4 regions of the Virgibacillus sp. GM2-2 genome follow, and region 3 is predicted to be linked to each of the others. Evidence: riboswitches for the same ligand, from Rfam matches in the RefSeq annotation. Region 3 holds a riboswitch; each other region holds the start of a gene.
The links. A riboswitch is a leader RNA that binds a small molecule or an ion and turns the genes downstream of it on or off. The one in region 3 is predicted to bind cyclic di-GMP.
Positions count from the first base shown of each region.

Region 1: it holds a riboswitch for cyclic di-GMP, as region 3 does, so the genes downstream of both, ACY9Z2_RS00275 (hypothetical protein) here and ACY9Z2_RS07590 (anti-repressor SinI family protein) in region 3, are expected to answer to the same signal.
Region 2: it holds a riboswitch for cyclic di-GMP, as region 3 does, so the genes downstream of both, ACY9Z2_RS11300 (competence type IV pilus major pilin ComGC) here and ACY9Z2_RS07590 (anti-repressor SinI family protein) in region 3, are expected to answer to the same signal.
Region 4: it holds a riboswitch for cyclic di-GMP, as region 3 does, so the genes downstream of both, ACY9Z2_RS00445 (chemotaxis protein CheX) here and ACY9Z2_RS07590 (anti-repressor SinI family protein) in region 3, are expected to answer to the same signal.

Region 1 covers NZ_JBUZWC010000001.1:58,931-66,393, reverse strand. Annotated here, with positions in the region: gene ACY9Z2_RS00285 (PfkB family carbohydrate kinase) at 1-1,093, shown strand, start outside; gene ACY9Z2_RS00280 (pseudouridine-5'-phosphate glycosidase) at 1,090-2,004, shown strand; cyclic di-GMP riboswitch class I at 2,361-2,443, shown strand; gene ACY9Z2_RS00275 (hypothetical protein) at 2,588-3,109, shown strand; gene ACY9Z2_RS00270 (DUF5667 domain-containing protein) at 3,127-4,050, shown strand; gene ACY9Z2_RS00265 (acyl-CoA dehydrogenase family protein) at 4,217-5,371, opposite strand; gene motA (flagellar motor stator protein MotA) at 5,555-6,355, shown strand; gene motB (flagellar motor protein MotB) at 6,333-7,094, shown strand; gene ACY9Z2_RS00250 (IS256 family transposase) at 7,360-7,463, shown strand, end outside.
Region 2 covers NZ_JBUZWC010000008.1:68,489-75,951, forward strand. Annotated here, with positions in the region: gene ACY9Z2_RS11275 (type II secretion system protein) at 1-424, shown strand, start outside; gene ACY9Z2_RS11280 (hypothetical protein) at 417-815, shown strand; gene ACY9Z2_RS11285 (GspE/PulE family protein) at 829-2,454, shown strand; gene ACY9Z2_RS11290 (type IV pilus twitching motility protein PilT) at 2,465-3,505, shown strand; gene ACY9Z2_RS11295 (type II secretion system F family protein) at 3,509-4,708, shown strand; cyclic di-GMP riboswitch class II at 4,754-4,837, shown strand; gene ACY9Z2_RS11300 (competence type IV pilus major pilin ComGC) at 4,875-5,252, shown strand; gene ACY9Z2_RS11305 (prepilin peptidase) at 5,333-6,088, shown strand; gene pilM (type IV pilus biogenesis protein PilM) at 6,104-7,024, shown strand; gene ACY9Z2_RS11315 (hypothetical protein) at 7,037-7,463, shown strand, end outside.
Region 3 covers NZ_JBUZWC010000004.1:227,070-234,532, forward strand. Annotated here, with positions in the region: gene nagA (N-acetylglucosamine-6-phosphate deacetylase) at 1-623, opposite strand, end outside; gene ACY9Z2_RS07575 (GntR family transcriptional regulator) at 757-1,485, shown strand; gene ACY9Z2_RS07580 (VanZ family protein) at 1,522-2,037, opposite strand; gene ACY9Z2_RS07585 (helix-turn-helix domain-containing protein) at 2,119-2,448, opposite strand; gene ACY9Z2_RS07590 (anti-repressor SinI family protein) at 2,517-2,657, opposite strand; cyclic di-GMP riboswitch class I at 2,679-2,763, opposite strand; gene ACY9Z2_RS07595 (LPxTATN C-terminal sorting signal domain) at 2,888-3,493, opposite strand; gene tapA (amyloid fiber anchoring/assembly protein TapA) at 3,483-4,424, opposite strand; gene ACY9Z2_RS07605 (class D sortase, LPxTATN-specific) at 4,732-5,349, shown strand; gene ACY9Z2_RS07610 (LCP family glycopolymer transferase) at 5,669-6,613, shown strand; gene ACY9Z2_RS07615 (penicillin-binding transpeptidase domain-containing protein) at 6,677-7,463, shown strand, end outside.
Region 4 covers NZ_JBUZWC010000001.1:96,657-104,119, forward strand. Annotated here, with positions in the region: gene ACY9Z2_RS00425 (serine hydrolase) at 1-440, shown strand, start outside; gene ACY9Z2_RS00430 (ROK family protein) at 540-1,457, opposite strand; gene iadA (beta-aspartyl-peptidase) at 1,485-2,633, opposite strand; gene ACY9Z2_RS00440 (methyl-accepting chemotaxis protein) at 2,883-4,577, opposite strand; gene ACY9Z2_RS00445 (chemotaxis protein CheX) at 4,624-5,085, opposite strand; cyclic di-GMP riboswitch class I at 5,199-5,296, opposite strand; gene ACY9Z2_RS00450 (methyl-accepting chemotaxis protein) at 5,883-7,463, opposite strand, start outside.

The sequences.
Region 1 (7,463 bases), on a different contig from region 3:
TGAAAACGAAGAGTTGATTTTGCGATTGATTAAAGAAAATGCATTTATTTCGCAGAATGAGCTTTCTGAAAAAGTTGGATTGTCCCGTTCTTCTGTTGCGAACCTAATTTCTGGATTGGTTAAGAAGAATTACATCTATGGGAAGGCATACGTTTTAAATGAAACGAGACCGATTATTTGTATTGGCGGAGCCAATGTCGATCGTAAATTGTATGCGAAAGAAGAAATTGTCTCGGAAACATCAAATCCTGTCAGGTCTTCCCAATCTGTTGGTGGCGTTGCGAGGAATATCGCTGAAAATCTTGGTCGTATGGGTGAAGAAGTGATTTTACTTTCTGTTAGTGGAAACGATTCTGATTGGAAACAAATTGAGGGCCTGTCGTCTCCATTTATGAACCTAGATTATGTGGCGCAGATTGAAAATGCTTCTACTGGTTCGTATACCGCTGTGTTAAACGCTGACGGCAATTTAGCGCTTGCTCTTGCTGACATGGATATATACGATTCTATTACACCCGAACTTTTAACAAAGAATAGCGCACTGCTACAACGGGCGAGGTGCTTGATTGTGGATTTGAACTGTCCAAGTGAAACAGTTGAATTTCTTTGTTCCTTTGCTTCAAAGCACCAAATCCCAATTGCTATTATTCCGGTTTCATCACCTAAAATGAAACGATTACCGAATAATTTGCGTGGTGTTACTTGGCTCATTTCCAATATAGATGAAACAGAAACATATATGGATTGTCGATTGGAGAATCCTTCTGATTGGGAAACAGCTGTTGGTAAGTGGGTAGACTTAGGTGTAGAAAATGTCATTATTACAAAAGGCGCTGAAGGTGTGATGGCTGGCGGAAACGATCAGCCAGTTCAGCACTTTTCTGCAATACCCACTCCAGATATTGTCGATGTTACCGGTGCTGGAGATTCATTTTGCGCAGGTGTGTTATATGCCTGGTTGAAGAAACGCTCATTTGAAACAGTAATTCAGTCTGGAATAATTAATGCACATCAGACGCTTCTGTCGACTTATACGGTAAGACAAAATTTATCAAAACATCAATTTGAACTCGATTTGGAGGAGTTAATATGAAAAAGTATGTAGTATTATCAGAAGAAGTAAAACAAGCTAAAGACGCTGGGAAGCCAATAGTGGCATTAGAATCAACTATTATTTCTCACGGAATGCCATATCCACAAAACGTTGAGATGGCGAGAAAAGTGGAACAAATTGTACGTGATAATGGTGCGGTCCCAGCGACTATTGCGCTAATGGACGGTAAAATTAAAGTTGGTTTAACGGAAGACGAATTAGAGATGTTTGGAAAAAGTGATGATGTGGCAAAGGTATCACGTCGCGATTTACCATACATTATAGCGACTAAAAAACTTGGGGCGACAACGGTTGCTGCTACCATGATTTGTGCAGAGCTTGCGGAAATCGAACTATTTGTTACAGGTGGAATAGGTGGAGTACACCGTGGCGCGGAAACGACAATGGATATCTCAGCTGATCTTGAAGAGCTTGCACAAACAAACGTTGCAGTTGTTTGTGCAGGGGCAAAATCAATTCTTGATCTTGGTCTAACAATGGAATACCTTGAAACAAAAGGTGTACCAGTAATTGGTTATGATACAGAATATTTGCCTGCTTTTTACACACGAAAAAGTGAATTCAGCGTGAATTTTTCAACAGACTCTGTAGATGAAATTGCGGAAACGTTAAAAGCAAAATGGGATTTAGGATTAGATGGTGGGGTAGTAATCGCAAATCCAATTCCGGAAGAGGATGCAATGGATGAGGCGTACATTAATGGAATAATCAAGGATGCGATTGAAGAAGCGAAGGAAAAAAATATTACTGGTAAGGATAGCACGCCTTTCCTTCTAGGGAAAATAAAAGAGTTAACAGAAGGCAAAAGCTTAGATGCTAACCTTGCGCTCGTTTACCACAACGCAAAAGTTGGTGCACAAATTGCTGCGAGTTTAACTTCAAAAAAATAATTAGAAAACTTGGCTTATCGCCAAATGGCGAAAACCTTAGTTGCCCTTATACTGAAATCCATAAGAACGTATACTTTCCTAGTCAGTGAAACAAAAACCAGGTATCGATATAGTTGAAGCGATACCTGGTTTTTTTATAAGATAAGAATATATAAAACCTGTCCAGCTCCATCGCCTAGACACTCGAGACATAAGCAGTCCACTTCCGTGTGGTAAAAAACAACACACTGCAGCGTTCTGCTTATGCTTGTCGTGTCTTTCAAGGCGCTTGTGCTTTTCTTATTCCAAAAGTCTGAAAAATTTGTTGAACTTTGTTGCTTGTTCGTATATACTTTACATAATTAAATAGATTAGTAAATTGATAAGGGCAAACCTGATGAAAATTAGGGACGCAAAGCTATAGGGGCTAAGGTGAAAACTAAGCTTGCCAGCTACCGGTTACTGGACGTAGCACACATCCATGTAAACGGGTGTGTTTTTTTATAACAAATTATGGCAGCCCTTGTTATAACAAGCTTCGGCATACCTATTAAGGACGAGGTAAATGCCGGGTTTTCTACTATGGTGAGAAGAGGTGGGTACGATGAAGAGTCGATTGTTTTACATATGTGTGTTAGCAGTAACGTTATTATTTTTAAGCGCTTGTGGTGACGTTGAGGCCGTTAAGAAAAAAGAAGCGAACGCGTCCGAATCACCAAAACAATTGGAAAAACAAGCATCAATTTATGAGAATGATCAATTCCCTGTAGTTGTTCAACAAACACCAGGTTGGCAGTTAACTAAAGAGCAGGTGGAAAAGGATAAGTTGATTGTTTCGTTTAAGAACGAAACAGTAAATGCAATAATTACTACTATTCCTACGTATAAAAGCTTTAACGAATTGAAGGACGAGTTCCTTCTCGGTGCTGGTGAAGTTGAAATTATTGAAAATAAGGAAAAACAACTTTCCTATAAATCAACGTTAGAAAATAGTATTCGCACTGATATTTTTTTAGATAAGCATCAGAATTTTACCTACATCTATACTTTTATGACACCGCATCAAGGATATGAAAATACGAAACAGGCTATTCATGATTTTTTAACTAATATCAAAACTAAATGAAAAAGGGAGTGGGCATGATGTTGAAACGTATTACTGGTATTACACTTGGAATAGGATTAGTTGTGGGTGGACAAGTTTATGCTGAAGACGGGAGTACTGTTGTAAGTCCTGATTCAGAGCTGTATGAAACCATTCGTTTAATGGAAGAAACGGAATATAAACTTACGGATGACATTAGCGATAAAGTTTTATTACAGGATGAATTTGCTGAAAATCGCTTAGAAGAAATTGAGCAAGCAATGCAAAATGGTGATCAAGAAACTGCTGAAAGGTTAGTAGAAGATTTTGAAGAGCTTGTAGAAGAACTGGAAAAAAACTTGATAGAAGCTGAAGAGGCTGGTGACGACCTTTCTGAAGTGGAAGACGAGGTAAGTGATGTGAAAACTAGTATTCTAAAGCTAACTGCATTACTGGAGCGTGCTGATTTTCCGGAAGAAGCAAGAAAAGGTATTTTACGAGCTTTAGAGAATCAACAAAAATCATTAGAAAATAAAGATGACGACAATGACGAGGCAGAAGAAAACGATTCGGATGATGAAACTGCTGAGATAGATGATGACCAAGTGAGTGAAGACGAAGAAGATGCTAATGAAGAGGCAGAGGAAAGAAATGAAGAAGCTAAGGAATTAAGAGAAGAAGCAAAAGAAGAGGCAAAAGAATTAAAAGAAGAAGCGAAAGAGCGTGAAAAGGAAGCTCGAGAAGAAGCGAAAGAACGTGAAGAGGAAGCACGAGAAAAGCAAAAAGAGCGTGAAGAAGAAGCTCGAGAAGAAGCTGAAGAAAGAAGAGAAGAAGCAAAGGAAAAGGCCGAAGAACAGAGAGAGCAAGCTAAAGAACGAGAAGAAAGAGAAAAAGATCAAGAAGATGAAGACGATGAACAAGAAGAGGATGAAAACGAAGACAACGATGATCAAGGTGAGAACGAAGATGGAGAAGACGATTAACATAGCTTGCTAGTTCAACAATTAAGGTGGTTGGTCTCTGATTAACGAGATCAACCACCTTTTATTCTGTCTTAACTGCTCGTAAAAGTACGATTCTGTTCAACTACCATTCAGTAGGGGAGAAAAAGAAACAAAACCCCATTAAATGAAGTCTCACTTTATTGGATCAATTATTTCTTTCAATTGACGTATTCGCTAGCTGTATGATGGTCATGTCGTCCATCGGTGGATTGTGAAGTCCTGCTCGCACATCACGATAATAGCGTTGAAGCGGATTTTGATTAGATAAGCTGCGTGCGCCTGCAATTCGCATAGCTAAATCAACAATTTCTACTGCATGATTAACAACGGATAATTTTACTGCTCCAAGTTCTGGCTTCATCGATTGTCTTTCTTCCGCGCTACTTTCATCCCACTTTTTTGCAACGGAATAGAGAAAGTGTCGACTTTCCATAACAAGTAACTCCATTTCCCCGATTTTCTGTTTAACATTTGGTAGATCAGAAATAGTGCCTTCAATGCTGTTCGGTGAATAATTGGTGGCAAAATTTACAGCATATTCCTGAGCAGCTTGTGCTATTCCTAAATAACATGCTGGAATATGCAGAAGCCAACCGGCAGCAGGTTTATTGCCAGGTGTTATATATTGAACAAGATCGCTCAAGTCAACCTGAACGTCCTTTAGCACAAGATCATGGCTTCCTGTGCCACGCATTGCGATTGAATCCCACGTTTCATCAATTGTTACGCCATTTCTTTCGCGTTTGATTAAAAAATTTCCTACCTGATCAGTGCCTTCAATGGATGCACTGACAACGAAGTAGCTTAAAACTGGTGCCAGTGTCGTAAATGTTTTTCTACCGTTTATTATCCAGCCAGAGGAGGTTTTTTTCGCAACAGTTTCTGGGCGTCCACCTCTAGTCGGGCTACCAGTAGCTGGTTCTGTAGCCGCATTATTTAGAAGTGCTCCTGTTTGTAAAACATCCTTCGCAAATGCTTGATATTTTTCCTTATCCCAAATCTTGTTTTCGCCTAAAAATTTTGTAATTCCCATATGCCAGCCAATGGCTAATGCCGTAGATCCGTCAGCTTTTGCAATTGTTTCCTGGTGGCGTAGCATTTCATACAGGGAAATTTCGAGTCCGCCATATTCTTTTGGAATAGTTAAAGCGGGATATCCAATCTCTTTTAACTCTTTAAAATTATCAAAAGGAAAAGAACTTTCCTCGTCATGTTTTTGGGCTCTATCTTTAAAGGGTGCTACTTTTTCTTCAAGTGCGGTAATTCTTTCATCTATTGTATTTAGATCAGATAGTTTCATTCGTGAACCTCCTAGAATTATTCCTACAAAATTAGTCGGATTTTATAGTATATTATTTCATTTTGATTGTGCCTGTGTAAAGTATATTGCTGGTATATTATTTTCGCGATAGTATTTCAAAATTCCCGAAATGAACCCGATATATACAGTATAGATAGTAGAACGTAAATCGGGGGTTATGATATGGATAAAGCATCATTTATTGGTGTAATTTTAGCTATTATTGCAATTGGTGTAGGAATGGTACTTAAGGGAGTTAGCCCTATTGCGCTTTTAAATCCTGCGGCGATTTTAATTATTTTTGTCGGAACTGCAGCATCGGTTTGTATTGCATTTCCAATGAGTACACTAAAAAAGGTTCCAACACTTTTTAGAATCATCATTAAGGAAGAAAAGAGTAAAGATATCAAAGAGGTTATTCAGATGTTTACGGAATGGTCTGAGATTAGCCGTAGAGAAGGTGTTCTATCGCTGGAAAGTAAGCTTGAGGAAACAAATGATACATTTTTATATTCTGGAATGCAAATGGTAGTGGACGGACAGCAGCCGGATTTTATTCGTGATGTCATGCTTGAAAAAATAGATGCTATGGAAGAAAGGCATCAAAAAGGTGCACAAATTTTCTCCCAAGCTGGTACATACGCTCCAACACTCGGGGTGCTAGGGGCAGTAATCGGATTAATTGCCGCTCTTGGTAACATGGAAGATACAGAAGCGCTTGGGCATGCTATATCTGCAGCGTTCGTTGCTACGCTAATGGGGATTTTTTCTGGATATGTGTTATGGCATCCGTTTGCGAACAAGTTAAAGGAAAAGTCTAAGAACGAAGCGCAAGTAAAGTATGTGATGGTTGAAGGTATTTTATCGATTGCGAATGGGGAATCGCCACAAATTATTAAAGACAAACTAGGATCCTATTTATCTCCTAAGGAACTATCAAAGATAAATCAGGAGGTAGAAGATGCGCAAAAAGAAACAGCATAAAGAGAATCACATTGATGAAACATGGCTTATCCCATACGCAGATTTATTAACCCTGTTACTTGCATTATTTATTGTCTTGTTTGCGATGAGTAGTATCGATGCAGAGAAATTTGAAGAGCTTGCAAAGGTTTTTCAGGGTGAATTCACAGGTGGTAATGGTGTTCTTGAACATAACGAAAGCCCTGTCATGAAACCGAATGAAGTACCGGTGGAAGAAAAGGAAGAAGAGGAAGAGAAAGAAAAGCAAAAAGAAACGCCAATTAGTGCTAAGGAACGAGAAATGAACGAATTAAAGGCATTACAGGAGGATATTAACGCTTATATTAATGCGAACAATCTTTCTGGCGTTTTGAAAACAAAGCTCGGTGGTGAAGGATTATTAATTACCATTGTGAATGATGTTTTTTTTGATCCGGGAAGTGCAGAAGTAAAAGAAGCTGGTCGTGAAATAGCAGGGGAAATATCCAATTTTTTAAATACAGACCCACCAAGAAATATAGTTGTAAGTGGGTATACGGATAACCGTCCGATGAATAATGAGGAATTTGATTCGAACTGGGAATTGAGTGCAATTCGGGCCGTTCACTTCATGCGTTTACTACTTGAGAATGAATCACTTGATCCGAAAAAATTTAGTGCGAAAGGGTTTGGGGAATACCACCCGATTGTGCCGAATGATACGGAAGCAAATAAAGCAAAAAATCGTCGCGTTGAGGTATTAATTTTACCAAACTATTAATCAGAGGTATCTAGTACTTATTGAAAGTATTAGGTGCCTTTTTTAATGGCAATGCAAAACCAATGTACTGTAATGACGTTTCTCTCTTGGCATGCTAGCGGACACAGAATGCGCTATTGTTCTTTTTTTGGCATATTTTATGGGTTGATCGGACACAGGATTCCTTATTCGATTAAGTCCATATAATTGTGTAAAAAGAAAAGACATCATAATTCTCCATGTTACAATGTTTTCAACCACGAAAAACGAACAGGAGGAAATTATGATGTCCCAAATCAATTTTACACTAGATTTTGAAAAACTTAAAGGTGACGTGTTAGACTCCGGTCTAAACGATGTGGTGAAGTCTTCATTAGTTCTAATTCTAAA
Region 2 (7,463 bases), on a different contig from region 3:
CAAGTCAACTAGTAACGGTTTTACTCTTATTGAAATTATAGCATCAATTGCGATTTTGGGAATGGTTATTGTCGTTTTTCTTCCAATATTCCCGCAAATTTTGGCATGGAATAATAACTCTGAACAAGAACTGACAGCAGGAAATTTATTAGAACAGGCTGTTTATGATGTTAAACAAGAAGAATCAATTGTTTCTAATTTAATCGGAAAATCTATTCCGGAATGTGAGGATGGAAGGTATACAGTATCTGGTGAACTTCCGACGTACTCACTGAACGGAATAGTATATTCGACTTCCGTATTTGTTTGCCAGTCAACTAAAGAAAAAGAACTTAATTTATATCGAGCAAACATCAACGTTACATCAGCGGAAGGAAACACAAATGAAACGTATACATACCTACAAGGTGATTCCAATGAATAGCTTCAAAAACGAACGTGGAGCTGCTCTTGTCCTTACGTTGATGATTATTACATTACTTCTTTTATTTGTTATGACTCTATTTTTTCAGCTAACAAATACTGCTAAGCAGGTACAAACTGTCGAGCATACGATTGATGCACGGCTTATTGCCGAAATGGGAATCGAGTATTATCGAAGCCAAGTGGATAATTTCACAAATGAAGAACCAATCGAGGAATTTTTAAAAGATTTTGACTTGAATGTTACGCTTGATGAAAATCATTCATTCAAGCTACAGAAAAAAACTATAACAGAAGATGACGAAACAATAATTATAAAAATAGAAAGTACTGGAATAGCGTTTGACGAAATTAAGACAATCAATGATACATTAACGATAAATTTACCATAAATGGGGTTTCACGATGATTACACGTAAACGACTAGGCGATTTATTACAAGAGGCAAACCTTGTAACGAATGAACAGATTAATGAAACGCTCCAGAATAAAGGGAACAACCAAAAGCTTGGAGATGCATTGTTAGAACGCGGGTATATTACAGAGCGTCAATTAATTGAGGTCCTGGAATTCCAGCTTGGAATACCACATGTTTCTTTGTATAACTATCCAATTGATGAAAATGTATTAGGGTATGTAACAAAGGAAGTTGCACAAAAAAGTAATATTATGCCTTTGAAAATCCAAGATAATGAGTTAATCATTGCAATGAAAGATCCAATGGATTATTACGTAATCGATGATTTAGAAATGGCTACAGGACACAGTATTTCACCGGTAATTGCAGCTAAGGACGATATTCTTTATGCGATTAACAAGTATTATTTCAAAGGGGAACTAGACGATAATACAAAACAAACAACAGATAAGGCAGAAGCCCCTGTAATACGAATATTGGATCAACTTTTAAACACCGGTGTACAGCTTAAAGCAAGTGATATTCATATTGACCCACAGGAGACAAATATTCTTATTCGTTATCGAATCGATGGTAGATTGCAGACAGAAAAAGTACTACAAAAGCATTTACAAAACTCGTTGATTGCTCGGATAAAAATATTGGCCGATTTGAATATCACCGAAACAAGGCTACCACAGGATGGGAGAATTAAAACAACTGTAGGAGTAACTCCAGTTGATTTGCGTATTTCTTGTTTGCCTACGGTTTATGGTGAAAAAGTAGTAATTCGTATATTAGATTTAAAAAATGCATTAATGCAATTAAGTGAATTAAATTTTTCAGAAGAAAATTACAGACGCTACTTAAACTTAATTGAACAGCCATCAGGGCTTATTCTGTTAACTGGCCCAACTGGATCAGGTAAATCATCTACATTATATGCATCGATTAATCACTTAAATAAGGAAAATGTAAATATCTTAACTATTGAAGATCCGGTTGAATTCCAACTAGAAGGAATTAACCAGGTTCAAGTTAATAGTAAAATAGGATTGGATTTTGCTACTGGACTACGATCCATTCTACGACAGGATCCGAACATCATCATGATTGGTGAGATACGAGATCAAGAAACGGCTGAAATAGCAATTCGCGCGTCAATGACTGGACATTTGGTGTTTAGTACATTACATACTAACAGTGCAGTTGATACGGTACCTAGATTAATAGATATGGGAATTGAGCCATATCTGGTAGTCAACTCGTTAAATGGAATAGTTGCTCAACGACTAGTTAGAAAAATATGTCGTGACTGCAGAACGGAACGTCAACCGACCGAAATGGAACAAGATTTATTCCGTAAAAATGGGATGACGGTGGAAAAATTACATTATGGTAGAGGTTGTAATAGCTGTCATCAACAAGGTTATCGTGGAAGGATAGCGGTTCAAGAAGTAGTCGTGATTAATGAGACAATTAAAAATATGCTATTGAATAATCAGTCGCTGTCACAGGTTCGAGCATATTTAAAGGAACAAAACAATGCTGTATTGTTACAAGATGGACTAGCCAAAATTAAAAAAGGGTTAACCACTATGGAAGAGATCCTGCAGGTATCTATTAACATCTAGGGGGGATTATATGCGTCAACACTTTGATCATTGGTTAACGGTAGCATACAATAAAAAGGCTTCGGATGTTCATCTTACGATCGGAAAACCACCAATTTTCCGGATTAATGGAAATTTAGAAATACAGGAATTTGACGTATTAAGACCCGAGGATACGTATCAAATTGTAAAAGAAGTTATATCTGAAAAACATTGGAAACAGCTAGACGAAAATCGAGATTTGGATTTTACATATGGAATTAATGGTGTTTCCCGTTTTCGTATCAATACTTTTTACCAGCGTGGACAGCTTTCATTAGCGATTCGGTTAGTTCCGAGAACAGTTCCATCAATTGAGGAATTATATTTACCACAGGTTGTAAAACAGTTAGTTGAACATCCACAAGGTTTGATTCTAGTAACCGGCCCAACTGGAAGTGGAAAAAGCACAACCCTTGCTGCAATGATTGATTATATGAATCGAACCATGCGAAAACACATTATTACACTGGAAGATCCAATTGAATACATGCATAATCATGACAAATGTGTCATTGACCAAAGGGAGTTAGGATTTGATACCAATAGTTTTGCGAATGGACTGCGCTCAAGCTTACGTCAAGATCCAGATGTCATTTTAGTCGGGGAAATGCGTGATTTAGAAACAATCTCGACAGCAATTACAGCTGCAGAAACTGGCCACTTAGTGCTCGGAACACTTCATACGACGGATGCTGTTTCAACTATTGAACGAATTATTGATGTCTTTCCATCAAACCAACAAGCTCAGATTCAGATACAGTTATCGTCTATCTTAAGAGCAGTTATTTCGCAGCGGTTGTTGATTACGAAGGATCAGACAGACCGCGTTGTAGCGACAGAAGTGTTAGTAAACAATTCTGCAGTAAAAAACTTGATTCGAAATGAGAAGTTACATCAGGTTCAGAATGTATTGCAAACGTCAAAAGAATATGGAATGCATACACTTGAAATGGATCTTAGGCGGTTATTACAAGAAGACCGAGTTTCGTATGATACAATTGCTCCTTTTATACAAGAAAGGAATTTGTAAAAGATGAACTTTCAATATTCTGGTAAAAGAATATCAGGGCAGAAAATTAGCGGTAAAGTGGAGGCAGACACAAGAGAAGAAGCGATTAAATCGCTTGAACGCGAAGGGTATATTATTTTTGATATTTCTGAAACAAAACCATGGAATAAAGACATTATATTAAATAAAAAAGTAAAAAATAAGGATTTTGTAGTATTTTTACGACAATATTCAACGCTAATCCGTGCAGGGATTTCTATTTCAGATGCTACAAAAACGATGGTAAAACAAACCGATAATTATGCCTTACGTCAAGCGTTATCCGATATAGACAAGCAGTTAGAGAATGGTCAATCCCTTTCAGTGGCAGCTGAGCGACACCCAAAAGTCTTTCCTTCTCTATTAGTGAATATGATTCATGCAGGTGAGGTTAGTGGTAAGCTAGACGAAATTTTAAACGAAATGGCAGATTACTATGAAAAAGAATATCGGAATAAACAAAAGGTAGTTTCTGCATTGCTTTACCCAAGTGTAGTTGGAATCATTACTATATTCTTAAGTGCATTTTTACTCATTTTTATCGTTCCAAGGTTTGTTAGTATGTTCCAGTCTTTTGGGGAAGATATTCCACCTTACACACAATTTATCATTACATTAAGTCAACTAGTTGGAACTTATTGGTGGATCCTTTTTCTCCTTATTGCCATGGGAGCCTTATTGTATAAATATTTTATGCAGTTTGACAGTTTCATCTATCGGATGGATGTAATTAAAATGAGGTTTCCGTTTGTAGGTGTATTAGTCCATAAAGGTGTATTGGTTCGAATGTTGCAGACACTTAGCACCTTATTTAATAGCTCTGTCCCAATTATTCGATCTGTCGAAATAACCGAACGAGTAGTAGCAAATCGCGTTATACAGTCCGCGTTAGCGAAATCAAGGCAGTCATTAGAAGTTGGTGAATCATTAACGAATCCAATGAAGAATCACTGGGCTTTTCCAGCATTGGTCGTACAGATGATTCAAATCGGTGAAAAGACAGGGACATTAGACCATATGTTAATGAAAGCCGCTGAGTTCTACGAGGAAGAAGTAGAACAACTGTCTAATAGAATTAAAGTTTTAATAGAGCCATTAATGATAATTGTATTAACAGTAATGGTCGGAAGTATTATCATGGCAGTAGTCATACCAATGTTTTCACTTTTTGAAAATTTTCAGTAAAACTGGTAGATATTTGTCAGATTGTAAACTATAATAGACTATAAGACGAAAGTAGGAGACAATGATAGATTATCGATAGAATGGGCACTGAGATAATCTGGAGTCAGTAGTGCAACCGACCAACTGGGTCTATGGAATAATCGATCTATAAAAAGGTGGGGTCAACATGGTCGAACGATTAAAGAAAATGTTAAAGAGAGAGAAAGGTTTTACATTAGTTGAACTTTTAGCGGTTATTGCGATTTTGGCAATTGTTGTGGCAATTGCGGTTCCGACGATAGGTGGAATTATCGATGATGCAGAGACAAAAGCTGATACTGCTAGTCAAGAGCTAATTGAAAATGCCGCTAGATTAGCAAATGTAGCAGCTGGTGATAAAGGTAAAGATGAATATTCTATTAAAGACCTTGTAGATGATGGATATTTAGAAAATGTACCAGAAGGTTTTTCAGAAAGTGACACTGTAGCCAAAGTAGGAAATGAATGGGTATTCGGTGGTACGGATACTTCTAACCCAGAAGAACCTGAAGAGGAAGAAGAATAAATTTCAATTATATTTTCAACGCCTTGCATCATTTGTTGCAAGGCGTTTTCTTCCATTATACATAGTTAAGGGGAAACACAATGGAAATTGCACTATCAATCATATTTTTTATCCTTGGATTAATCTTTGGATCTTTTTTTAATGTAGTTGGGTTACGGTTACCATTAAAACAACCTTTTGCCAATGAACGTTCATGCTGTCCAAGGTGTAAGAATTCGCTTGCATGGTACGAACTGATTCCTGTATTGTCATATGTCTTACAGGGAGGAAAATGTCGGCATTGTAAATCACCAATTTCCATTATTTATCCTATCGGTGAGTTGGCTACTGGTTTATTATTTACTCTATCCTATCTTAGAATTGGAACTGAGCTCGAATTAGTCACCGCATTCATGCTCATTTCCATGCTAATGATTATCTTTGTAGCCGATATAAAATATATGTTAATACCGAACAAGATACTTCTTTTCTTTTTACCGATATTTATCGTTTTGCGCATAGTACAACCGCTTGATCCATGGTTTACTTCGCTAACAGGAGCAGTTGCAGGACTTGGAATTACTGCATTAATCATCATCATAAGTAAAGGTGGTATGGGCGCAGGAGACATGAAGTTGTTCGGTGTTCTAGGGATCGTGTTAGGTTTAAAAGGAATTTTATTGGTATTTTTCCTTTCAACAATCATCGGGGCTATCGTAGGTACTGTGTTGCTATTATGTATGGTGGTCGATCGGAAACAGCCAATACCTTTTGGACCATACATTGTGGTTGCGAGCATCATTTCCTACTTTTATGGCCCTGCTATTATTGATTGGTATACAAAATTTTTACTGTAAGTAGGTGTAGAGCAGATGGCAATCGGAGTAAATGGTAGAGTAAACATTGTAATCACTAATCGTGTTTTGCGTTACTCGTACCATAAAAACGCATCATTAGATGGTCTTGTTGAACAAGGCGAAGTAGAATTACCACTAGGTACAGTAAAAGACGGAAAAATTATGAATAGAGCAGCTTTACTTGAAATCATTAATCAACTTGTACATAAACAAAAATGGAAGCGAAAAAAACTTTTTTTTTGTGTTCCAGATGATACAGTTGTCATTCGTGAGTTGAATGTGCCTGTAGCACTTTCAGGAGAAGAGGTAAAAGGGTATATAAAAACGCAAATAGGAAATAGCTTTCACCTTCCGTTTGGTAATCCAGCAATCGATATAGAAATACTAGACACCAATAAAGAAGAACAAACCGTTTTATTATTTGCTTATCCAAAAGAGAAACTTAACGAATTTGTTTCCGTTTTTCATGATGCGGGGTTAAAGGTTGAGGCGGCTGATCTTACGTCGTTATCCATTTACCGTTATTATTATCTTCATGAAAAAAATAAAAATGATGATGTGTTACTGATTCATTGGAATGTTGATTCGTTGATTTTGACAGCTTTTAATAAACATAAAGCCATATTTACACGATATAGAAGTTTGGAAACTACCAAAGAAAAGATTGATGAACAGCTTGCTATCGAGCTAATTAACGAGCAAATCATTGAGATTAATCGAATAATCGATTTTTACCAGTTCAACATAACGAATGGAGCTTCAAGTATCACTAAGTTATTGATATCTGGTGATTTTCCTTTTTTAGATCTGGTCAAAAATGAAATGGAATCTCGTGTATCGATCCCTGTTGTTTTAATTGATGAGTTAAATGAAAACCAAGAAACGGATATCCGATTTATTGATGTACTTGGCCTTGCTCTAAAACAAGAGGCGTAAAGGGGAATAGTAATGAATACAGAAATCAATCTGCTAGAGAAACAACCGAATAAATACGCCCCCTTTATAAAGCTTGGGACAGCTTTTTTCATCTTACTGTTAATTGTTGTAGGCATCATTTTGTTTCAACAACATCATTACGATACTAAGATTGAACAACAATCATCCAAGTTGGAACAATTGGAAAATACACTTAAGGAAAATCAGGAAAAGCTAGTTGATGAGCAGCTGAAGAAACAATTGATTTCGGACGTTAACATAATTAAATCAATGACTGTCCCTAATGTAAAACTCTATCGTAATATACAGGAGTTACTCCCTAATGTAGAACAGTTTGTCTCGTATGAGGTAACGGAAACGAATGATATCGTTATGGAAGCGCAATTCAAGACGTTAACGGATGTTGCTGCATATGTAAAAGCGTTGTTTCAACAATCTT
Region 3 (7,463 bases):
AAATTGCAATCGGTGTGACCGGCTGAAACATTTACTTCTGCCTGTTTTGCTGCTTTTATAAAAGCACCATCTAAATCGTGCTCAGGCGCCATTGTAATGGTCTTAATTTTATTGTTTGATAACTTTTGCCATTCCTGAAAAAGATTACAATTTGGTCGTAAAATATGGTGAACTGGTTGTGCACCTGCTTTACTTTCTTCGATAAACGGTCCTTCTAAATGGATTCCTACCACTTCAGCAAAACCCGGTTTATTTGTATAGTTAGAGACATTCTCAAGTACAGCCTCAATTGATTCTTTTGGTTGGGTAATCGTTGTGGCTAAAAAGCTAGTCGTCCCCTCTTTAGGTAAAACTTCAGCAATCGTATCGAGAGCAACCTCTGTCGCATCCATCACATCAGCACCGTTAGCTCCGTGAATATGTCCATCGATAAAGCCTGGAAGCAAGTTTTTTCCCTTTCCATCAATGACTACTGCATTTTGTGGGAAAACTTCTGGAGTTTCATCCTTTTGATAGATTGCACGGATTTTTGAATTTTTCACTACCAAACAACCTTGTTCAATTATCGTTGTTTCCATGTATAGGGTCGCATTATGAATGATTAATAGTTCAGCTTTATTCATCACCAGTCAATCCTTTCTATTCTGTTACGTTAGCACACAAACATATAGTTGTCTATACATTAAGGTATGTGTATACAACCCTAAGCATGTTTGTTAAAATCAATATAATTTACAGGTTCGGAAGGAGATACACATGATTAACAAAAATTCGCCTTTACCAATCTATTATCAACTTGAAGAGAAAATACGATTACTTATTCAAACAGAAGAATTAAAGCCGGGTGAGTTGTTACCATCAGAACGGGAGTATGCAGAACGGTATAATATTAGTCGTATGACGGTTAGACAAGCTATTACCAACCTTGCTTCTGAAGGATTGCTTTATCGTCAAAAAGGGCGTGGCACATTTGTTTCTGAAAAAAAGTTCGAACAGGATTTGCAAGGGTTAACAGGCTTTAGCGAGGATATGCGAGAAAGAGGATTAACACCGTCCAATCAATTAATTAGTTTTCAACTACTAGAAGCAAGTGAACGAATTGCTAATATCTTACAATTGAAAATTGGTGAAAAAGTTTACGAGATTAAACGTATCAGATATGCCAACGAATCCCCTGTCGCAGTGGAAACCATATATACACCGCAACAAATCGTTGGGGGATTGACAGCAAAAAATATTGAAGAATCGTTCTATGATTATATCGAATCAAAACTAAATCTCTCAATTGGTTATGGTGATCAACTAATCGAGTCAGCATTAGCAAATGCATTTGAAATAGAACACCTTCATGTAAATGAAGGCGATCCTATTTTGTTAATGCAACGTACAAGTTATCTTGATGATGAAAATGGCACTCCGCTAGAATATGTAAAATCTGCTTACCGAGCAGATAAATATAAATTCAAGCTGCAGATGCGTAGATGATGCAAGGCTTATCCACCGATATGTGTCGGTGGATAATTATGAAATTGGACGATATCTTGTCCAACCTTTATTCTTATGTCGATACGTAACCCATCCGAAGATAAGAAGCCATGCAAGGAATGCACCAAACATATCAAGTCCAACATCACCAATGTAAGGAGTCCGATTTTGCGTAAAACCTTGATGGATTTCATCTGATATCGCATAAAAACTTGTTAAGATATACGAAGCGCCTAGACTTGCTTTAAATGAAATTCGTAGCGTTTTTTTACAGGCAACATAAAATAAGCACATGAGAATAAAATAGACCGTGACATGCGCACCTTTTCTCACAAAAAACTCTACGAATCCCTCAATGCCTAAAGCCGCGACACTTACTTCGGATTGATGATAGGTAAATACAATGTTGTCAACAAAAGGAGTCAGAAACGAAAAATTAAGATATTCCGATAAAAATGGTTTGATATCCTGTTCTTGATATGGTGTCGCAGAAGAATAAAAAATGACACCCATCCATGCAATTGGAAGTAACCAGTATGTATACTTTTTCATGAAAAATTCCCTCACCTTACTAATTTTGTGCATGAAAAAACCGTATGCCAATTCAGCTCTACGGTCAAGACAAAAATTCAGTTATTCTTGTTTTTTTCTCCATTTATTGAATTCAAGATATTCTTTAAACTGTTCCTTTGATACCCCTGATTCCATTGCTTCTTGCACAATTTTTAACCACTCGTCATCCAATTGTTCATCTATATTAGTAGTTTGATCATCACGTAGTATATCGTTAACAGTGACACCTAATACAGCACCGACTTTTTCAATAAACTGGATCGATGGGTTCGACTGGAGATTCCGTTCTATTGAGCTTAGATATGACTTAGCCACTCCAGCTTTTTCCGCAAGTTCAGATATAGACATATTTTTATCTTGGCGCAGTTGTTTTATTTTTTCACCGATCAAGAGACACACACCTACCTTTAGTGAAAGTATATCACAAAAAAGTGTGTGGTTCTATATAAAGCACAACTTTAATGATTAATAGTTTCATCTTTTTTTGACTCGCTTAAAAACGACCTAACCTCCTCTGTTGTTATTCCAATCTTTTTTGCCTCCTGTAACAACTTAACCCATTCGCTATCAAGACCTGTCTGCTTCACTATTTTTATCATTGTTAGCCCCCATTTAGTGTTCCAGGTAACCCAGCCGCCGTAGCATTAACGCCGTAGACCTGTGATTTTGCGCCCTTACTTTTCAATAAGTTTGCCCTTTTCTGAGGAAACAATTTTTACTACTACTATTGTACTATATGCTTCCCAATTATAGGGTGTCTTGTTTTGTCATATTGCTACTAGTTTTGTAAAGAATAATTAGAATTTATGAAAAATATGTCCTTTGAGCGCTATTCCAACCGTTTCCTTCGATAACTCAATAGCGTGATACCACTTATTGTAATTAGCACAATTCCAATTAATAGATACGTAAACATTGAACTTGCTGTATCCGGCAAAGTGTTACCAAACCCTCCACTTGCAGCAGTTGCAGCGCCTGTTGTGTAAAGACGTAATTGAAATTCAGCCTTCAATGCCTGATATTCATTACCTAAACTTTCAGGAATATCTACTCTAAAATCTAGTTCATCCACTTCGCTTGCTTCGATTGTCCGCATTTCCAGTTCTGTGAATTCACGTAGTTTTCCTTCGTATAACACCTGATCGTCTAATTCAACTTTCAACAACAGTTGATTATAAAATTTTTCAGAACCGCTTAAGAACGCACTGCTCATACCATATTCAGCACTTGTTTCTCCATTATTAGTGACCGAATATGTCTTCGTTACCCAGTCTCCAGGTTTCAAGTTTTCCACATTAAAAAGTATATCGTTTGGCATTCCGTCGATAGCTACCTCTCCACTTGTAGCAGATACCGATGCAATTGGTATAAAAAATATCGTCGTAACCAAAATGAAAGAGAATATAAGTGTATACCAACGACGTTTATGATTCATCTGTATCACCCTCATTTACTTCAGAGTCAGGGACTTCCTCTTTAACTGCTTTTGTTTCTATCTTTTTCTGCTCTTCTTTTGGTTTCGATTCGTTTGGTTGTTTTGTTTCTGGTGGTACTTGTTCAGTCTCTTTTGGTTCCTGATTTGTTTCTGAAGTTTCTTCTGTTTGTTCAGGTTGTGGCTCTTCTTCTAAAGGTGGTTCAGTTAAAGTTTCCTGTTCTTCTTTGGTTCCTTCATTATTTTTTGAGGAATTCTCTTTGCTCTTTTTCTCGTTCTCATTTCCAGATTTTTCGGTACTATTATCTTTCACAGTTTCAGAGGTATTCTCCTGATTCGTACAATCTCCCTTCTTCACTACTTCAATTGTTTCACTCCAAGGATTTACGTCTTTATTTTCATTATTACCATTATCTGGCCCTGGATGCCCTGGACGTTGATATGCTTTAAATTTATAATTCCCAAGCTTTGATGTTTCATAAGAAAGTATGGTAGAATCCCCACTATCTAGAGCCTCAATAACTCCCTGACCTTCAGGAAGATCTAATTTTATTCCTCCCTTTTCCTCCTTAGGATTTCCATCCTCGGAATACCAAACTTCATACGTACTAGGACCTTCCATATCCCTATCACCAACATTTTTTAACTCAACTTTGATTTCTTGAGTTGGTCCACATGTTTCAACCTGTCTGTCTTTACTTTCTGCAAATTCCAAAGAACTCTTATCCCATGTATCTTCTGGTGGTTGTTCATCATCCCATTCACCAACAGTAATTTTTCCTTGAACCATCACAACATCATTAAAATAAGCCCGTGTATCTGACGTAAAAAAGACTGCTGAAAGAATGATCATATACCAAATGAACGCTACTTTTACAGCATTAATAATCAAATAGTACTTTGATCGAAATTTTCTAACCCGCTTACTGCGCACAAAAGTTCACCTCTTTACAAATCAAATTTTCCTTGCAATGTATTCATATATTGTAAATAAGAACATACTTAATATTGAAGGTAAGCATATGTTCGTTTTAAGGTTCAGTGTGTTTGTTATTAAGAACGTTAATTTGATTATAATTCAATATGCCAAGTTCCAAAACCTTTGTATTTACTTAAATAAACGTTATAACGAACAATTTACTTCTGTTTTTACGCATTTACTTCATTTTACTTAGCTTTTTATATTTTTTATAACGAACAATGCGATGTATAATAAGTGCATCACATTTCGAGGTGAGATAATGAAAAAAGTAGCAATTACTCTTCTATTGATTGGCATAGTTTTCTTAAGTATCGGTTCCTACCAATGGTTTCATACAGAATCTGCACAAAAGGATAGTCTTGCTGAAGCCCATGCTTTGTTAGCAAACAACAAGCAACTACCAACTGCGGAAGAAACGGTGGACGATCAAGATAAAAAGAAACCAATACAAAAAAAGGTCTTTACTCCTCAAACTGGTGATACTGTCGGAATCCTTTACATAGAAAGACTGGATGCGGAGTTACCAATTGTAGAAGGAACGGATGAAGATGAACTTGCAAAGGGTGTCGGCCATTATAAAGGTACAGCATATCCGCTTGAAAATGATCAAATTGTACTATCGGGACATCGAGATACAGTTTTTCGCAATATGGGAGAATTGCAACTCGGAGATACTTTAACTATTCGATTACCATATGGCGAATTTTCTTATGCCATAACAGAAACGGAAATTGTTGATGCGGATGATCGAACGGTCATTGCTTCTACTGCACCAAAAGAAGTTTTAACCCTTACAACCTGTTATCCATTTTCATTTATCGGAGATGCACCGGAACGGTATATAATAACTGCTCTTCCGATTGAAACTGTCGAATAAAGTGCAAAATTATGGACGAGATATTTATTGACATTTTTCGTAAAACAAATACAAATTCTAGTATAATATTACTAAAATTGATAGACGTAACCAATTCAATTCGTTATAATTTAACCATGTATTGACTATTTTGCAATGATTAGAAAACTTGGCGCTAAGCTCTAATGGCGAAAGCCTTATTTGCATTTATACTGATACCTAAAAGATTCAATCTTTTCCAATCAGTGTAATGAAAGTGTCCACGTTTAGTACTACTAGATTACGCCGTTTATTAACTAAAAAGTCAAGCTTATTAAAGGATTATTAGAGGAGAATTATATTGGTTACTAGAACTGAAAAACGTCAAACAAAGAAAAAACGAAAATGGCCATATTGGGTTGGTGGAATCGTTTTATTACTGATTTTAGCTGGAGGAACGTATTTTTACTATTTATATGACAAAGTGGAAGACACGGTGGCGACCATGCATGATCCACTTTCACGCGATAAAGATCCAGAGCGACAAAAAGAACTTGAATCGATTGTTCAAAACGAAAAATCTATTAACATATTATTGCTTGGAGTCGACCAACGGGAAAATGATGTAGGTCGATCTGATACGATGATACTAATGTCACTAAATCCGGTTACAAATAAAATGATTATGCTAAGTATTCCTCGTGACACGTATGTAAATATTCCAACGGTTGGTATGGATAAAATTAATCATGCATATGCTTTTGGTGGGGTTGATTTATCCGTTAAAACAGTGGAGAACACGTTTGATATTCCTATTCATTTTTATATAAAAGTAAACATGGAAGGATTTAAGCAAGGAATTGATGCAATCGGGGGCGTAACAGTCACAAATGACGATCCCTTTTCACAAGGTGGAGAACACTTTCCAACGGGATCCATTCATTTAAATGGCGAAGAAGCGCTTAAATATATCCGGATGCGAAAGGGAGACCCACGTGGTGACTTTGGTCGAACTGAACGTCAACGTGCTGTCATAAAAGCAGCCATGGATAAAGCAGCAAGTTTCTCTAGTATTACGAAATTTGGCGATATCTTAAATGTTCTTGGAGACAACGTAACAACCAACTTGAATATGGATAAAATCCAAACGTTATTTACCGATTACCGAGAAACAAGAAGTAATATTAAGACACTTAAAATAAGTGGAGAAGGCCAAACTATAAATGGCATTTATTACTACGTTGTTCCGGAAGAAGAATTTAATCGAATCTCTCAAGTAATTAAAGAGCATATGGAAGCAAAGTAACAAACTAAAAGAAGTCATTCTGTCACTAGAATGACTTCTATCTATATATAAGGTGGGGGTAGTATGAAGAAGTTATTATTTCTAGCGATAGTATTATGTATAGCTTTAGTAGCTTGTTCGAATGAGGAAGTTTCACCGAACGATCGGTTTGAGAAATACGTTAGTAACTGGCAAGACAAAGATTTTTCCAAAATGTATGACATGCTTACAAAAAAAGCAAAGTCTACGTATCCTCCAGAAGAAGCAGTAGATCGATTCACTAAAATCTATGAAGATATAGAAGTAACGGATTTAAACATTTCGTATGAAAAGTTAAACGAAAAAGAGGTAGAAAAGGCTCTTGAAAAAGGGGAAGCTACCTATCCATTTATGGTTGAGATGAAAACAATCGCAGGACCAATAAAATTTGAATATAAAGCACAGCTTGTACAACAAGGTGAGGAAGAAAATAAAAATTGGTATGTGAAGTGGAATCCAGGATTTATTTTCCCTGAGCTAAAAGATGGTGGAGACATCGCAATTGAAACAGAACAGCCAAGACGCGGTGAGATACTTGACCGCAACCGAAATCCACTCGCCATTAATGATATTGTATACGAAATTGGGATTATACCTGAGAAGCTAGCTGGTGAATCTACTAAACAAGAAATTGCAAATATTCTAGAGATGGATGTAGAAACAATCAACGATAAGTTAAGTGCGGATTGGGTAGAACCAAATTTATTTGTACCAATTACGAAACTTCCAACCACTAGTGATAAGTTAGAGAAGTTATGGGCAACTGGAGCAGTCGCTGGTAAAGAAGTAACCGGCCGTGTATATCCTTATGGAGAAGCTGCTGCCCATCTAG
Region 4 (7,463 bases), on a different contig from region 3:
ATTACACAATAATCGGAGAGGTCAGCGACGGGAATAGTTTTTATGCGAATAACGGTGTCGCAGGTCATGCTGGGCTATTTTCAACTGCACGTGATTTGGCCATTATCGGTCAGACTATGCTAAATGGAGGTAGCTACGGAAAAGTTAAATTGTTTGATCCAGAAGTAATCGATACATTTACACAACCACAGCGATACGGCCAAGGTTATGGATGGGAATTGAATAAATCATGGTACATGGGAGATTTTCACTCAAACCAAGCTTTTGGTCATACAGGCTTTACTGGAACACAAGTAATAGTTGATCCCGAATACAACCTACAAATCATTGTCCTAACGAATAAACAAAACAACGGTCAACTAGAGAGTGGCTCGTATTATAGTACAGGTAGTTTATCTGCAGATATAGCCGATATTGTATACCAATCTATGAATAGATAGGCAACTAGATTACTGACTTTATCAATATTCAAGGTGCCATATGAGGCACCTTGTCCACTTTTTAATACCAATAACAATCACAGCAATCACATTCCTATCTTAATATATAATATCCATAAATAACCCCGCGGCTCCAACAACTCCGACTTTCTCACCTAATTGAGCTGGAGTGATTTCCGTTCGTCTGCCTGCTAGATTTAATGCGTTAGTACCGACATAGGTTGATAGTGACTGAAAGAGGGAGTCACCTACCATAGATACACCTCCACCAATTACAATTTTGCTCGGATCAAATGTATTGATTACGGAGACACAGGCGATTCCTAGGACTTGAAACACATGGTTCACCATATCTACTATTTCAGAATGGCCATCTTCATAAAGAGCAAATACTTGTTTTACAGATACATCCTTCCCAATAATCTCTTTACCACGTTTTTCAATTGCTTTACCAGATGCTATTAAACCCAAGCAACCGTATTGACCGCACGTACATTTTCCAAAAGAAGGATCGACTACAGTGTGACCGATTTCTCCGGCATTTCCGCTTACACCTCTAAACAGCTTTCCGTTAATAAAAACTCCTGCCCCAATTCCTGTGCCAACTGTAATGTAAACAAAATTATCACATCCGTTAGCTGCACCAATCCATCTTTCTCCAAGTGCCGCTACATCTGCATCATTTTCTAAACGAACAGGTACGGAAAATGATTGTTCAACTAATTGCTGTATCGGGACATTTTTCCAATTTGAAAGATTGGGTGGTGATAGAACGATTCCACGCTCGCTATCCAATGGACCAGGTGCCCCAATACCAATTCCGATTATTGCGTCATCACCAATTTCGCCATCCCTTATCACTTTCTTTATTTCCTTACATATACTTGCTATCATTTCTTCTGGAGAAATAGATAGATCAGTTGGAATAGTAGATTCACTTACAATTTCCCCATTCTGATTTACAACTGCAATTGCAATCTTTGTTCCCCCTATATCAACGCCAACCGCATAGTTCATTTATTTTTCCTCCACTCAAGATAAACCCTACTCAAACGTCCCTTTAACAATCACATGCTTATCCTTGACCATGTGGCGACCTTTCGCAAAAACATGTTCAAGCTCTAACGAATCCTTTGCCAAAACTAGTACATCAGCATCCGCGCCTTCTTCCACTTTTCCCTTGGAATCCAAACACAACGCACTTGCTGTATTACGGGTGACCAGTGATAATATCTCTTCAAGCGGTAAATGATAATCCTTTACGGCAGAAGTTACTTGATTAAACAATGTTTGCTGACTGGCAACACCGAAGCCAACAAGTTTTCCCGCAGCGTCAAACTTGGGCAAGCTTCCATTCCCATCAGAAGATATTGTCAACTGATTCATGTCCCCGCCGTTTTGCTTATAATATGTAATTAAATCAACCGTTTCTTCATCAGCGGTGATATCAACAAATGCACCTTTATTAGCTAAATTAATAGCATCATCCATAAGTTCTTTACTTCTATTAATGTGTGTTGCATAGATTTTGGATGGTGGAATTTCATAGTCTTCCAGAATCTTATGCAAAAAAGAAAGACGTTCTTTTCCTGGACCTATATGAAAGTGCGTAACTCCTGCTTTATTGCTTAGTAAACCACCAACTCTTGCTTCAGCTACCAACTTTGCAATTTCATGAATCGAAGGTTGTGCCGATCTGGAATCGGAGAGTGCAATCTCCCCTGCCCCAATCACTTTATCTATTAGTATGACATCATCTTTAATAGATGACGTAATAGTAGGAGTCGGAACATGGTAATTTCCAGTATAAATAAAAGCGGTTATTCCCTCTTCCTCCAATCCCCTTGCTTTAGCCAGTAAAGAGGACATATGACGGGTTGTACCGTCTGTTCCTAAACATCCCACTACCGTTGTAATCCCTGCTTTTACGATGTTACTTAATTGCAGTTCAGGAGTTCTTGTTGAAAATCCTCCTTCACCACCTCCGCCAATTAAATGAACATGTGGATCAATAAAACCAGGTGTAATTATGTTTCCCTCTGCATCAACAACATTGAGATCCAAACCAATAGAAAGTAGCTTTTCTTCATCCAGTTTGCCTATTTTTATTATTTTTTCGCCAATCATTAATAAATCAAGCTTCCCCATATAATGTGGGCTGTATATTTCACCATTTTTAATAAGCGTGTTCATTTTGGAGCATGCCTCCTTATGCGATTATAAAAAATTATAATTTAGAAAACTTGGCTTATCGCCAAGCTTTAATGGCGAAAGCCTTAGTTGCCCTTATACTGATAACCATAAAAACTTTCCCATCAGTGTAAAATTAGATTATCGAAATTTGTTGCAATTTACAATTATGTTGTATTCCAAAAAAGCACCCGATCGTTAGATAATTTCTAACATCTTGGGTGCTTTACAAATCTTTTTCTACTATTTCTACTAAAGTTTAAACTGACGAACCAAACCATTTAGTTCTTCGGCTAATTTTGCTAAATGATCAGAACTTGATGCAACTTCATCCATTGAACTGCTTGTCTGTTGCGATGATGCAGCGGTCTGTTCTATTCCAGCAGCAGATTCCTCTGAAATAGAGGCAATTTCTTCTACTGAACTACTCATTTTATGACTATTCGATGCTATGTCAGATAAATTAGCTGTGATCGTTTTAATATTATTTACCATCTCGACAACTGCCGAATTAATACCGTTGAACGTTTGACCAGTAGTTTTAATTTGATTCGTACCAATCTCAACCTCCGCATAACCGCTCTGTAACGATTCCGTCACGTTACTTGATTCTTTTTGTATCGTATCAACTATACCAGTAATATCCGTCACAGATAATGATACCTGTTCTGCAAGCTTTCTAACTTCATCAGCAACAACTGCGAATCCCTTACCATGTTCACCCGCTCGTGCAGCTTCTATTGCTGCATTTAAGGCAAGTAAATTTGTTTGTTCAGCAATATCCTTAATAACGGATACAAGCTTCGAGATTTCTTGTGATTGTTGATCTAATCCTTGTACTTTTTGAACCGCATCCTGCACAATTTTATCGATCATCGCCATCTGTTTTGTTGATGATTCCATCAATTGACTACCTTTCGTTGTCATACCTAAAACTTCGTCTGATGACAATTGAATCCGTTGACCTTTACTATTTGCTTCTTCTACTTTAGAAGTGAATGATAACATCGTGGATGCTAGATCGCTCGCACTACTCGCCTGTGTTTCAGAACCGGTTGCCAACTCCTGCATGGTTGTGGCTATTTGCATAGAACCTTCCTTCACTTCGTTAGCAGACTGTGTCAACTCCTCACCCTGCCCAGTAACCGAATCGGATACGTTGTTGATTTTGGTAAGCAACTCCCGCATATTCCCTGTCATTTCATTTGTAGCAACCACGAGTTGTCCAATTTCATCCTTTGAATTTGACTTTAAATCGCTATTTGTTAAGTCACCCTTAGCTATTGACTTCATTCGTCTCATTACGTTTACCAAAGGCTTGGTGATCATGTTTGACGTTAAAATCGCAATGACAATACCAATTAGAATTACTAGAGCCGAAACGATTAGAGCAATTAGAGAATTTGTTTCCCCTTTTACCAAAATATCTTTTCCAGCTTCGTTAATTTGTGCTTCCCTATTTTCAGCTAACTCCCTAAATCCTTTAATTATTTCGTCTTCAAGAGCCTTTACTTCCGTTGACAGTATATTCATTGCTTCTTTTTTGTTTCCACTATCATATGCCGCAAACACTTTGTCTGTAGCCTTTCCCCACGCTATCTTTTTATCGATAAGTTCTCTTACTTTTTTCGAATCACTCAATTTAAGAAGCTGCTCTTCTAGTTTAATGCTCTCTTCAATCCCAGATTCAAATAACATTCGATATCCATGGTCATCGTATAAAAGAAATCCACGAAGTAATGAAGTTCGATTGACCATGTTATACGCGAGTTTTTCATCTAATATAAGTAGCGGTAACTGCTCATCGACTATTTCCTCAGTGTCGTTTTGTATATTTTTTAATGTAATATAATTATAAGCCCCTAGAATAACTGCTAGTAAAATAATAATGGAAAAGCCAAGCAATATTTTTGTTCTAATACTTTTAAACTTGAATAAATCTTTCATTGATGTAGTACTCCATTCTCTAGATAGTATTTTGCTATGATTTTAATCAATCCAACAATAAATAAATTTCAAGGTCGCCAGTCTGTTCAAACGCCACATTTACATGAATTGCTTGTTTAAATCCTGACAATTTGGTGTTACCTTCAATAATGGTAGGGGACGTAATGTCCGTATTAATGCCCTCTTTTACAATGCTTGTCGATAATGAACCTGCTATCATATTACCTAACTCACCACTAAAAGAAGAAAGCATCTCCTCACCAATTGGCATACCAAACATCGATTGGCCAATTGAACCGAAAGTAGTCGTTTCGCCTGATAAAACTAGCTTCCCTTTGACATCCCCAATAATTCCAATTAAAACCCCAAACTGAATGTATAAAAGTTGATCCAATAATTTCGGTTTAGCAATCTCGTGATTAATCGGCACTACTGTTTTAATCGATGCATACGTCCCATTCAATAATTCTTTAACAGACCTATTTCTTTCTTCCATTGTAATTGTCATAGTTATTACACCCCTTTGTCCGTATGTCGTACATTAAAAAAATTGGCCACTCTATTAAAAATAATAGATTTGCCAATAGACTTTACGTAACAATTACAATGAAGAATCGTACTATTGGTAGCCAGGCGACCATAATTTAGGTTTATACTCCCAAACGTTAGACCCTAGAGCTTTGCGTCCCACCCTTTCGAATGGTTTGCCTTTATCATGTAGATAATTTTTTAGATTTCAGACATACTAGATATTTTCTTGTTTGACGAATTCTACTACTTTTATCGACAAGATCAGACAAAATATTAAGCTTTATTTATTAGGAGGTTAGGTAATTTTAGCCAATTAATTGTTTTGACAGTGTAAATCGAGATATAATCACCCTCCCTAGATTCACTTGAGCGAAGTCTGCTCAGTAGCGGACTCACGATACCTTATTTTTACTTTTTGGGCATGTTTATTGGGTTAGGCGGACACAGAGTACCTTATTTAGATAAAACCACGATGAAAACACTACTTTACAACCGTATAAGGAATCCTGTGTCCGCGAACAGACCCCCTTAGGCAACTATTGACCAAATAAGGTATCTGGGGTCGGGTCCGCTTACCTCTTTCCTTTCAATAGAAAGCGTTGCAAAACAAAGAAAATCTGAGTTTCACATGTACAAAGCGAATACCCGGCCTGTGAATCAACCTGAAATTCAACTGCACAGATAAAAAAAGTAAACGAAAGTTCCAAACCAGCTTCTCCACATAAAAAAAACCCTTGGAATCATATAAGAATGATTCCAAGGGTTTTCTCTCGCTTACAGCTTAAACCGGATAACCTGCTCATTTAATTGTTCTGCTAATTTTGCTAATTCGTCTGCGCTAGTAGAAACTTCTTCCATTGAGCTACTAGATTGTTCAGCGGATGCAGCCGCTTCTTCAACACCTGCTGCAGTTTCCTCAGACACAGCGGCAATGTCTTCAATAGATTTACTCATTTGCACGCTATTTTCTGAGATATCCTTTAGGTTACCGGAGATCGTCTGTATTTTATCCACCACTTCGGTTACGGATTGATTAATTTTTTCAAACGTTTCACCGGTTACATTGATTTGTTTTGAACCTTCGTCAACCACTTTATATCCATCTTCCAACGACAGCGCAACGCCATTCGATTCCGATTGTATTCTACTAACAATCGTTGTAATTTCCTCGACAGAATCACTTACTTGTTCTGCAAGCTTTCGAACTTCATCCGCCACTACCGCAAATCCTTTACCATGCTCTCCAGCACGGGCAGCCTCAATTGCAGCGTTTAGGGCTAGTAGATTTGTTTGATCTGCCACATCTTTAATAACAGAAACGAGTGTAGAAATCTCTTTTGATTGAGAATCTAGACCTCTAACCTTTTCTAATGCTGCGCTAACAATTTGGTCAATGTCCTGCATTTGTGTAACTGATTTTTTCATCAGTTCATTACCTTCTGCAGTCATTGCCAGAACACTATCTGTGGAAGCCGCAGCATCGTGACCATTTGCGTAAGCCTGTTCTACTTTACTATTAAACTGCTCCATTAGTTCGGCTAAATTTGTCGCGCTATTCGCCTGCGTCTCTGCTCCTGATGATACCTCTTGCATCGTCGAAGCGATTTGCATACTTCCATCCTTTACTTCATTGGATGATTGAATAAGTTCAACACTTTGTCCGGTAACACGTTTTGATGCATGCGCAACCCGATTAACAATTGCGTATAAGTTTTCTTTCATCGCATTGACAGAATGCGCAAGTTCACTTAACTCATCACCACTTTTAATGACAATTGGTTCTCCAGTAAGATCGCCTTCTTCTATTTTTTTCATTCCATGGCGGATTTCTCTTATATTTCGGACAAAACCTCGTACAAAGAAAAATACAATTGCAAGTCCAATTAGGATAGAGAGCGCCGCGGTAATTAAGGTAGTTTGTAAAATATCATTACGTATTAGTGTCGCAAGCTTTGACATTTCAAAGTCCATTCCAACTACACCAATTACTTGTCCACCCTCATTTGTAATGGTTTTCGCTAATGTAATCGTTGATTTTCCAGTACCAGTATCAATATATGGCTGTGTCCAGATTACTTCGCCCTTACCTTCCATTGCTTTTGTGTACCATTCCGTTGTCCTAGGATCATATTTGGTTAAATCTACTTCCTCTGGTGGAATGTTATTTAAGTAAAAGGCACCCTTGTCTGTTGCCATATACAAATTAAGTAAGTATTCATCGTATTCCTTTGAGATTTCTTTCAAGTATGATTCATAAAAAGTAGTTTTCTCAGGATCGTTAACAGTTGGCATGTTCACATATTCTTTTGTCTCTTCTACTTCAAACGTGTATGTATCGTGTTTCATCTCGGCTGA